One region of the Kitasatospora sp. NPDC004615 genome, then DNA from elsewhere that is predicted to be linked to it. Evidence: riboswitches for the same ligand, from Rfam matches in the RefSeq annotation. Region 1 holds a riboswitch; each other region holds the start of a gene.
What was found. Region 1 has a riboswitch for thiamine pyrophosphate ahead of thiC (phosphomethylpyrimidine synthase ThiC). Riboswitches for the same ligand answer to the same signal wherever they lie in the genome.
Positions count from the first base shown of each region.

Region 2: it holds a riboswitch for thiamine pyrophosphate, as region 1 does, so the genes downstream of both, thiO (glycine oxidase ThiO) here and thiC (phosphomethylpyrimidine synthase ThiC) in region 1, are expected to answer to the same signal.
Region 3: it holds a riboswitch for thiamine pyrophosphate, as region 1 does, so the genes downstream of both, ACFYS8_RS12310 (purine-cytosine permease family protein) here and thiC (phosphomethylpyrimidine synthase ThiC) in region 1, are expected to answer to the same signal.

Region 1 covers NZ_JBIALQ010000003.1:544,579-547,885, reverse strand. The annotation lists gene ACFYS8_RS13810 (hypothetical protein) at 1-123, opposite strand, end outside; gene thiC (phosphomethylpyrimidine synthase ThiC) at 265-2,061, opposite strand; TPP riboswitch at 2,057-2,190, opposite strand; gene ACFYS8_RS13800 (hypothetical protein) at 2,339-2,539, shown strand; gene ACFYS8_RS13795 (flotillin family protein) at 2,724-3,307, shown strand, end outside.
Region 2 covers NZ_JBIALQ010000006.1:518,692-521,998, reverse strand. The annotation lists gene ACFYS8_RS23505 (NAD(P)/FAD-dependent oxidoreductase) at 1-1,188, opposite strand, end outside; TPP riboswitch at 1,237-1,349, shown strand; gene thiO (glycine oxidase ThiO) at 1,344-2,489, shown strand; gene thiS (sulfur carrier protein ThiS) at 2,486-2,695, shown strand; gene ACFYS8_RS23490 (thiazole synthase) at 2,697-3,307, shown strand, end outside.
Region 3 covers NZ_JBIALQ010000003.1:260,085-263,391, forward strand. The annotation lists gene ACFYS8_RS12305 (S1C family serine protease) at 1-1,625, opposite strand, end outside; TPP riboswitch at 1,867-2,018, shown strand; gene ACFYS8_RS12310 (purine-cytosine permease family protein) at 2,009-3,307, shown strand, end outside.

The DNA.
Region 1 (3,307 bases):
CCACCGGAGATCAATTCCGTACTGCTGGACTGTTCCGGCCAGGCGCGACTGCCACAGACCACGGCGCATCAGCGTCTGCTCGGCCGGGCTCAAGGTGTTCCAAGGCTGCATGGCGTGGATCATCCCAGGCACGGCCTCAGGTCACTGAGCGGATTTCTGCGCAGCAATGGCCGCTGTCGCTGACCGGCAGGCCGGACCCGCCACGTCGAAGCGCCGCTCCGGGAAACCAAGGGGACCCGGAGCGACGCAGTCGGTCAGACCAGATCAGTCCGCCAGCGGCAGGTAGACCTTGTTTCCCTGGACCTTGAACTCCTCGGACATGGCCTTCATGCCCTCGACGGCGGCCTCGTCGTACTCCGGCGAGGCCGCGCCGTTGCCGAACTTCTCATTGATGGTTTTGCTGATCTTCATCGAGCAGAACTTCGGGCCGCACATGGAGCAGAAGTGCGCGGTCTTGGCGGGCTCGGCGGGGAGGGTCTCGTCGTGGAATTCGCGGGCGGTCTCGGGGTCGAGGGCCAGGTTGAACTGGTCCTCCCAGCGGAATTCGAAGCGGGCGTCGGAGAGGGCGTCGTCCCAGGCCTGGGCGCCGGGGTGGCCCTTGGCGAGGTCGGCGGCGTGGGCGGCGATCTTGTAGGTGATGACGCCGGTTTTGACGTCGTCGCGGTTGGGCAGGCCGAGGTGTTCCTTGGGGGTGACGTAGCAGAGCATCGCGGTGCCCCACCAGGCGATCATCGCGGCGCCGATGCCGGAGGTGATGTGGTCGTAGCCGGGTGCGACGTCGGTGGTGAGCGGGCCGAGCGTGTAGAACGGGGCCTCGTCGCAGATCTCCTTCTGCAGGTCCATGTTCTCGCGGATCTTGTGCATCGGGACGTGTCCGGGGCCTTCGATCATCACCTGGACGTCCTTGGCGCGGGCGATCCGGCCGAGCTCGCCGAGGGTGGTGAGTTCGGCGAACTGGGCCTCGTCGTTGGCGTCGGCGATGGAGCCGGGCCGCAGGCCGTCACCGAGCGAGAAGGTGACGTCATAGGCGCGCAGCAGGTCGCAGAGTTCCTCGAAGTGCGTGTAGAGGAAGTTCTCCTGGTGGTGGGCCAGGCACCAGGCGGCCATGATGGAGCCGCCGCGCGAGACGATGCCGGTCTTGCGGCGGGCGGTGAGCGGCACGTACCGGAGCAGGACGCCGGCGTGCACGGTCATGTAGTCGACGCCCTGCTCGCACTGTTCGAGGACGGTGTCCCGGTAGACCTCCCAGCTGAGTTCCTCGGCCCGGCCGTCGACCTTCTCCAGTGCCTGGTAGAGCGGGACGGTGCCGATCGGGACGGGGGAGTTGCGCAGGATCCACTCGCGGGTGGTGTGGATGTTGCGGCCGGTGGAGAGGTCCATGACGGTGTCGGCGCCCCAGCGGGTGGCCCAGGTCATCTTCTCCACCTCCTCCTCGATGGAGGAGGTGACGGCGGAGTTGCCGATGTTGGCGTTGATCTTCACCAGGAAGTCGGTGCCGATGATGGCCGGTTCGCTCTCGGGGTGGTTCACGTTGACCGGGATGACGGCGCGTCCGCGGGCCACCTGCTCGCGGACGAACTCCGGTTCGAGGCCTTCCCGGAGCGCCACGAACTCCATCTCGGGGGTGATCAACCCACGCTTGGCGTAGGCGAGTTGGGTGACAGCTTCGCCGTCCCTGGCGCGCAGCGGGCGGCGTGGGCGGCCGGGGAAGACGGCGTCCAGGTTGCGCAGGTCGCCGCCGCGCGGCGCGGTGTGCTTGATGCCGTCGTCCTCGGGGCGGGCCTCGCGGCCCTGGTACTCCTCGACGTCGCCGCGCTGCCGGATCCATCCGTCGCGCAGGGCGGGCAGTCCGCGGCGGACGTCGGTGGGCAGGTCGGGGTCGGTGTACGGGCCGGAGGTGTCGTACAGCGGGACGGTGCGGCCGTCGCTGAGGTGGACCTCGCGGTAGGGGACCCGCAGGTCGGGGCGGCTGCCTTGGCGGTAGGCCTTGCGCCAGGCGGGGGTGGGGTACCCGGTGGCGGCCGACTCGCGGGCAGACTGGTACTCGGAAAATGCGGTCATCGGACCTTCAACTCCCTACGCCGGCATTACCCGGTCAGGTTCCTGCGGTCGGCGCAGCAGGTGGTACGCGGGCCCGCGTACCGTCAGCGCCCTCTCAGCCCGGTGCTCCGAGCTCCCGTTCCGCGCAGGCGTCGTCCGCCTGCGTTCGGTTCCTCACCGTAGGGCACGTCACGGCGCCGGTCCAGGGCGCACTCCCGCGCCCGGGCCTCCCCCGGCGGGCAACTCCCGCGTGGGCCCGAGCTGTTCACGCCCCGTGCAAGGTGGGAGAATCGTGCAGGTGATCGGACTGACGGGGCGGGTGACAGGGCGGATCGGCGCGGGCCTGGTCGGCGAGGTGATGGTGCACGTGCCCGAACGGCTGGGCACCGAGGCGTTCCTGGCGTACCGCGCCACACCGGGCGAGCCGCTGCAGCCGGGCACCATGGTGGTGGTGGTCGAATATCAGCCACCACGCACGGTGTACGTCGAGCCCTTTTGATCGCACGTCAGACGGCCTCCACAAACCTGTCGCAACACTTTTGAGACAGTGAGAGTTCCCACCGTCCAGACCCTTCCCCCCTGATCCGGAACGGCGGAGAATGCGGCTGCCGCCGGTTTCCGCGCCAGTTCTGCACGACCCAAGCGCAGCACGGGACCGGTGTGCTCCTAAGGGGGGATTGCCGATGTTGGTCGGCATCGCAGGCGGCGCCGTCGCAGGCCTCGTTCTGCTGATCGTTCTTTTCAAGCTGATGTGGCGCGTGGCGGAACCCAACGAGGCGCTGGTGATCTCGGGTTCCAAGCACGGCGAGGGTCTGGGCTTCCGCGTGGTGACCGGGCGGGGCACCTTCGTGGTGCCGGGCGTCCAGGCGGTGCGCCGGCTCTCGCTGGACCTGAACGAGGCCGCGCTGGACGTGGAGTGCGTGACGTCGCAGGGAATTCCCGTGCACGTCAAGGGCGTTGTGATCTTCAAGGTGGGCGACGACCCGGTGTCGATCGCCAACGCCGCCCGGCGTTTCCTGGACCAGCAGAAGATGATGGGCCAGCGGGTGCACAACGTGTTCGCCGGCCACCTGCGGTCCATCGTCGGTGGGCTGACGGTCGAGGACATGATCCGCGACCGCGAGCGGCTCACCGGTGAGACCCGCTCCGCCTCGGGCATCGAGATGGAGAAGCTCGGTCTGATCATCGACTCGCTGCAGATCCAGGAGATCCTGGACCCGACCGGGTACATCACCAACCTGGCCGCGCCGCACGCCGCAGCCGTCCA
Region 2 (3,307 bases), on a different contig from region 1:
CAGCTGGACGGCCGGGTCGGCGGCGAGCGCCGGATCGAGCACCGTGCCGCGTTCGATCAGGCGGCGGCCCTGCGCGAGGTCGCGCGGCCGGTCCACGGCGAGCAGCGCGACCAGCTTGCCGTCGCGCAGCCAGAGCACCGTCCAGTCGCGCTCGGACGGGGAGCCGCGCCACAGCAGGTGGTCGGCGCCGGCGTGCCGGCCCGCGTACTGCACCATGCGGTCGAACTGCTCGGACCAGAAGTACGGGACGGGGTCGTAGGGCGCGTCCAGGGTGCCGAGCACCGAGGCGGCGACGGCGCCGCCGGAGTGCAGGGCGTGGTCCCAGTGCTGGACGGCGAGCCGGGTGCCGAACCGGGCGGACGGGTAGGAGACGCAGTCGCCGACCGCCCAGACGCCGGGCAGCGCGGTGCGCAGCCGGTCGTCCACCGGGACGGTGCCGTCGGGGTCGAGGGCGAGCGGGCTGCCGGCGAGCCAGCCGGTGGCGGGGCGGGCGCCGATGCCGACCACCACCTCGTCGGCGGGCAGGTGGGTGCCGTCGGCGAGCAGCACCCCGCCGTCGGCGGCCCCGGCAACGCCGACGCCGCAGCGCAGTTCGACGCCGGCGGCGGCGTACCACTCGGTCATCAGGGTGCCGAGTTCGGCGGGCAGCGCCCCGGCCAGCGGGGTGGCGGCGGCCTCGACGACGGTGACGTGGCAGCCCAGGGCGCGGGCGACGGTGGCGGTCTCGGCGCCGATCCAGCCCGCGCCGACCAGCACGATCCGCTTGTCGGGGGTGAGCGCGGCGCGCAGCGCGTGCGCGTCGTCGACGGTGCGCAAGGTGCGGGCGTCGGGCAGACCGGGCAGCGTGCGCGGGTCGGCGCCGGTGGCGATCACCAGGGCACCGTACGGGAGTTCGCCGCGGTCGGTGTGCAGCACGCCGGCGTTCAGGCTGGTGGCGCGGTGGCCGGTGCGCAATTCGACGCCGAGGTCGGTCCAGTCGATCTCGAAGGCGGTGGCGTCGGTCTTGCCGAGCAGCACGTCCTTGGACAGCGGCGGCCGGTCGTACGGGAGGTGGAGTTCCTCGCCGACCAGGGTGATCGCGCCCTGCCAGCCACCCTGTCGCAGGTTCAGGGCGGCCTGTGCGCCCGCCATGCCCGCCCCGACCACGACGACCCGGTCCGTTGCCCTCAGTTCAGCCACGGCGTCCACCCTAACCGGCCTGATGTCGGCAGGGGCACCGGCGTTAAAGTGGAGGGACTGAACTATCACGGGAGCCCGGCGCACCGGGCTGAGAGGCGGGCTGTGGCGGCCCGCGACCGTCCGAACCTGATCCGGGTCATGCCGGCGAAGGGAGAAGAAGCGCTGTGGCACATTCCGACGTGCTGGTGATCGGCGGGGGCATCATCGGCCTCGGCGTCGCCTGGCGTACCGCGCAGCGCGGGCTGAGCGTCGCGGTGGTGGACCCGTCGCCGGGCGGCGGCGCGGCCCAGGTCGCCGCGGGCATGCTCGCGCCGGTCACCGAACTCCAGTACGGCGAGGAGCCGTTGCTGCGCCTGGGCATGGCGTCCAACGAGCGCTACGGGGCGTTCGCCGCCGAGCTGACCGAGCTGACCGGCCTGGACACCGGCTACCGCCGCACCGGCACGCTGGCCGTCGCGCTGGACTCCGACGACCGCGAGGAACTGCGCGAACTGCACGCCTTCCACGGCCGGCTGGGCCTGGAGTCCACGTGGCTGACCGGCCGGGAGTGCCGCCGGCTGGAGCCGATGCTGGCCCCGGGCATACGCGGCGGCCTGCACGTCGCCGAGGACCACCAGGTGGACGGCCGCCGCCTCGCCGCCGCGCTGGTCGCGGCCTGCAAGCTGCTCGGCGTCGCCTTCCACCGCACCCAGGCCGCCGAACTGGTGACGGACGGCGAACGGGCGCTCGGCGTCCGCCTGTTGAGCGGCGAGCAGCTGACGGCCGACCGGACGGTGCTGGCGGCCGGCTCGCGCAGCCACCTGCTGCCGGGCCTTCCGGACGGGGTGCTGCCGGCCATCCGCCCGGTCAAGGGGCAGGTGCTGCGGCTGCGCGTCCCGAAGCTGTACGCGCCGTTCCTGTCCCGCAATGTGCGCGCCGTGGTGCGCGGCCAGCACCTGTACCTGGTGCCGCGCGCCGACGGCGAGTTGGTGATCGGCGCGACCACCGAGGAGATGGGCCACGACACCACCGTCACCGCGGGCGGCGTGTACGAGCTGCTCCGGGATGCGCACGAACTCGTCCCCGGCATCACCGAGTTGCCGCTGGTGGAGACGGGCGCGGGGCTGCGGCCCGGTTCCCCCGACAACGCGCCGCTGCTCGGCCCGACCGCGCTGCCCGGCCTGGTCGCCGCCACCGGGCACTACCGCAACGGCGTGCTGCTCACCCCCGTCACCGCCGACCTGCTCGCCGACTACCTGGCCACCGGCGAACTCCACCCGCTGGCCGCGGACTTCACCCCCGACCGCTTCCGCACCGAGGTGCCCGCATGAACACCGTCGCCCTGACCGTCAACGGCGAACCCCGCACGCTGCCCGCCGCCACCACGCTGGACGTGCTGGTCGCCGAGGTGTCCGCCGCCAACACCGGCGTCGCCGCCGCCGTCAACGAGGCCGTGGTGCCGCGCAGTTCGTGGCCCGCCACGGCGCTCGGCGACGGCGACCGGGTGGAGATCCTCACCGCCGTGCAGGGAGGCTGAGATGGCCGACGACCTGCTGACCATCGGCGACACCACCTTCACCTCCCGCCTGATCATGGGCACCGGCGGCGCCCCCAGCCTGGATGTGCTGGAGCAGGCGCTGCGGGTCTCCGGCACCGAACTGACCACGGTGGCGATGCGCCGGGTCAACACCGCCACCCAGGGCTCGGTGCTGGAGGTGCTGGCCCGCAACGGCATCCGGATCCTCCCGAACACGGCCGGCTGCTACACCGCGGGCGAGGCCGTGCTCACCGCCCGCCTGGCCCGCGAGGCGCTCGGCACCGACTGGGTGAAGCTCGAGGTGATCGCCGACGAGCGCACCCTGCTGCCCGACCCGATCGAACTCCTGGACGCCGCCGAGACCTTGGTCGACGACGGCTTCACCGTGCTGCCGTACACCAACGACGACCCGGTGCTGGCCCGCAAGCTGGAGGACGTCGGCTGCGCGGCGATCATGCCGCTGGGCTCGCCGATCGGCTCCGGCCTGGGCATCCGCAACCCGCACAACTTCCAGCTGATCGTGGAGTCCGCGAACGTCCCGGTCGTCCTCGACGCGGGCGCCGGCACCGCCAGCGACGTCGCCCTGGCGATGGAACTCGGCTGCTCCGCCGT
Region 3 (3,307 bases), 280 kb from region 1:
GTCGGGCCGCTGTCGATGGAGATGCCGCCGAGCTTGGTGATGACGTCGCCGGCCTTCAGGCCGGCCTGGTCGGCGGGGCCGCCGGGGGTGACGGCGGGGGTGTCGCGGACGGGGGCGGTGGCGATCTGGGCGCCGTCGCCGCGGTAGTCGTCGTTGCGCAGGACGCCGAGGATCGCGTAGACGGGGGTGCCGTCCTTGATCAGGGTCTGGGCGACCCACTTGGCCTGGTTGATCGGGATGGCGAAGCCGAGGCCGATGGAGCCGGCCCGGCCGGAGCCGCTGGTGTTCGACTGGATCGCCGAGTTGATGCCGATGACCGAGCCGGAGCCGTCGAGCAGCGGGCCGCCGGAGTTGCCGGGGTTGATCGACGCGTCGGTCTGCAGGGCGTTCATGTACGAGGAGTTGGCGCCGGTCTCGTCGCCGGAGGCGACCGGGCGGTCCTTGGCGGAGATGATGCCGGTGGTGACGGTGCCTTCGAGGCCGTAGGGCGCGCCGATGGCGATGGTGGAGTCACCGATGGCGACCTTGTCGGAGTCGCCGAGCGGCAGCGGGACGAGCTTGTCCTTGGGCGGGTTGTCGAGGCGGATCACCGCGACGTCGTAGCCCTCGGCGCGGCCGACCACGGACGCGGTGTACGACGACCCGTCGGAGAACTTGACGGAGAGCTTGCCGCCCTTGGCGGCGGGCGCGACCACGTGGTTGTTGGTCAGGATGTGGCCCTCGGTGTCGAAGACGAACCCGGTGCCGGTGCCGGACTCGCTGGAGTTCGAGGCCTTGATGGTGACGGTGGACGGCAGCGCCTTGGCGGCGATCCCGGCGACGGACTCGGGGGCCCGGTCCAGGGTCTGGTGGGCGTTGCCGACGCTGACGGTGGTGCTGGTGTGCTTGGTGCCGCTGTCGCCGTTCCCGCCGGAGACGCTCGCGCCGATCGCACCACCGGCCAGGCCGGCCACCAGGGCGACCGCCGCGACCAGCGCGACCAGGCCGCCGCGCTTGCTCTTGCCGGAGCCGCCGCCCGGGGCGGGCTGCGGGCCACCCCACGGCGCACCCGGCTCGCCCGGCCCGCCGACGCCGCCCGGACCGCCGGCCGGGTGGCCCCAGCCGCCCACCGGGTGACCGGCGCCGAACGGGTGCTGCCCTTCGCCGGGGACGCCGGGGACGCCCGGGGTGCCCTGCGGGTCGTGGGCGACCGCGGTCGGCGCGAACGGGTTGGCCGCCACGGGCTGGGCGTCCGGGGCCGACGCGTAGGGGTTGGCCGGCGTCTCCTGGGCGTGCGGCGGCACGGCCGGGGTGACGGTGGTCGGCGTGTAGGGGCTGGGCGGCTCGCTGACGCTGCCGTACGGGTTCTGGAACGGCGGCGGCGCGTCCACCGGAGCCGGAGCCGGAGCCGGGGCCACCGGCGGGGCCGCCGGCGCGGCGGGGACCTTCCCGAGCTGCATGGTCTGGTCGGACACCGGCGCGGCGGGCGCGGGCGCCGCCGGGGCCGCCGGCAGCACCGGCGGCGGGGCGTCGAGGTAGGAGGGAGCGGGCGCGGGCGTTCCGGCGGTGGCGGCGGCCGCCTCGGTGCCGGTGGCCTCGGGGGCCTTCTCCGGCGGGGTGGTACCACTCGCGTGCTCGGTGCTCACGGACGACCTCCATCGCTGACAGAACCTTGGGCTGCGGTCCGTCGCTCGGTCGGCGCGGCCACAGCCTCGGGGCACAGTTTTTCCTATGCCGGATTCGGACACCGTAAGCGGGCCCCTGAAGAAATCATGAGAAGCCTTAGGCCTCGCTGACATGGACATCAGTGGTCCCGCGATGCGGACGCCGTTCCCCCCGGCCTTGGCGTTCTCCCACCCGGAGGCTAGCCTGTCGCTCCTGTAAACCGAAGAACGTCGCGGGAGCTTGGACCAGCCAGGCTGAGAGTGCGCCGGATCGACCGTAGGGCATGGCGGTGTCGCCACCCCGGTCGAGGGGGCGCTGACCGCCGGAACCTGTCCGGGTAATGCCGGCGTAGGGAGTATCGGCCATGACGGCTGTTCCGTCTGCCCCAATTTCCGATCTTGAGACGGCCGCGCGGGCCGAGGCCCCGCTGACCCTCGACACGGCGCCGCCGCGGACGCTGGATTTCCGGGCGCTGTTCGCGCTGTGGGCGAACCTCGGGGTGAGCCTGATCGGGTTCACCAGCGCCGCGACGGTGCTGGGCAAGCAGGGCCACGAGCTGGGCTTCACCGCGGCCGTGACGGCGATCGTGGCGGGTACCGCGATCGGCACCGCGATGCTCGCGGTGGCGGCGCTGGTGGGCGCCCGCACGGGCGCGCCGGCCATGGCGGTGCTGCGCGGCCTGTTCGGCACCCGGCTGTCGTACGTGCCGACGGTGCTGAACATCCTGCAGTGCGTCGGCTGGGGCGTGTACGAGCTGACGGTGATCGCCTGGGGCGCCCAGACGGTGGCCGGCACCGAGGGCTGGCGCTGGCTGTTCGTGCTGCTGGCGGGCGTGCTGACGACGGTGCTGACGATCTGGCCGCTGGGCGCGATCGCGGTGCTGCGCAAGTACGTGGCCGTCGCGGTCGGTGTGGCGATGGTGTACTTCACGGTGCAGTTCGCCCGGCTGGGCTTCCCGGACCCGGGTGCGGGCAACTGGGACGGCTTCCTGTCGGCGACGGACGCGGTGATCGCGGTGTCGATCTCGTTCGTCCCGCTGGCCGCCGACTACACCCGGCACGCGCGCACCTCGGCGAGCGCGTTCTGGGGGACGTTCTCCGGCTACACGGTGGCCCAGGTGTGGTGCTACGTGCTGGGCGTGGTGGCGCTGCTGCAGTCCGGCGGCGACCCGGAGAAGATCCTCGGCTCGTTCACCGGCGTGGCCGCGGGCTGGGCGTTCCTGCTGGTGCTGGTGCTGCGCGAGTCGGACCAGTCGTTCGCGAACGTGTACTCGACGGCGATGTCGATCCACAACCTGTGGCCGAAGGTGGACCGGCGGGTGCTGACCGGCGGCATCGGCGTGCTGGTGACGGTACTGGCGCTGCGCATCAAGGAGTTCACCGACTCGTACTACGCGTTCCTCGGCCTGATCGGGTCGGTGTTCGTGCCGCTGTTCGCGGTGCTGGCGGTGGACTACTTCCTCGGGGCCGGCCGGCGCGGCTGGAACCTGACCCAGGACGCCCCGGCGCGCTGGGTGATGCTGGCGCCGTGGGCGCTGGGCTTCGCGGTGTACCAGTTCCTGGCGCCGACCGCGGTGGCCGGCTGGTGGACGGACCTGTGGACGCAGGCGCAGGAGGCCGTGCACTTCACCCCGCAGGCGTGGAGCTCGGCCTCGCTGTTCTCG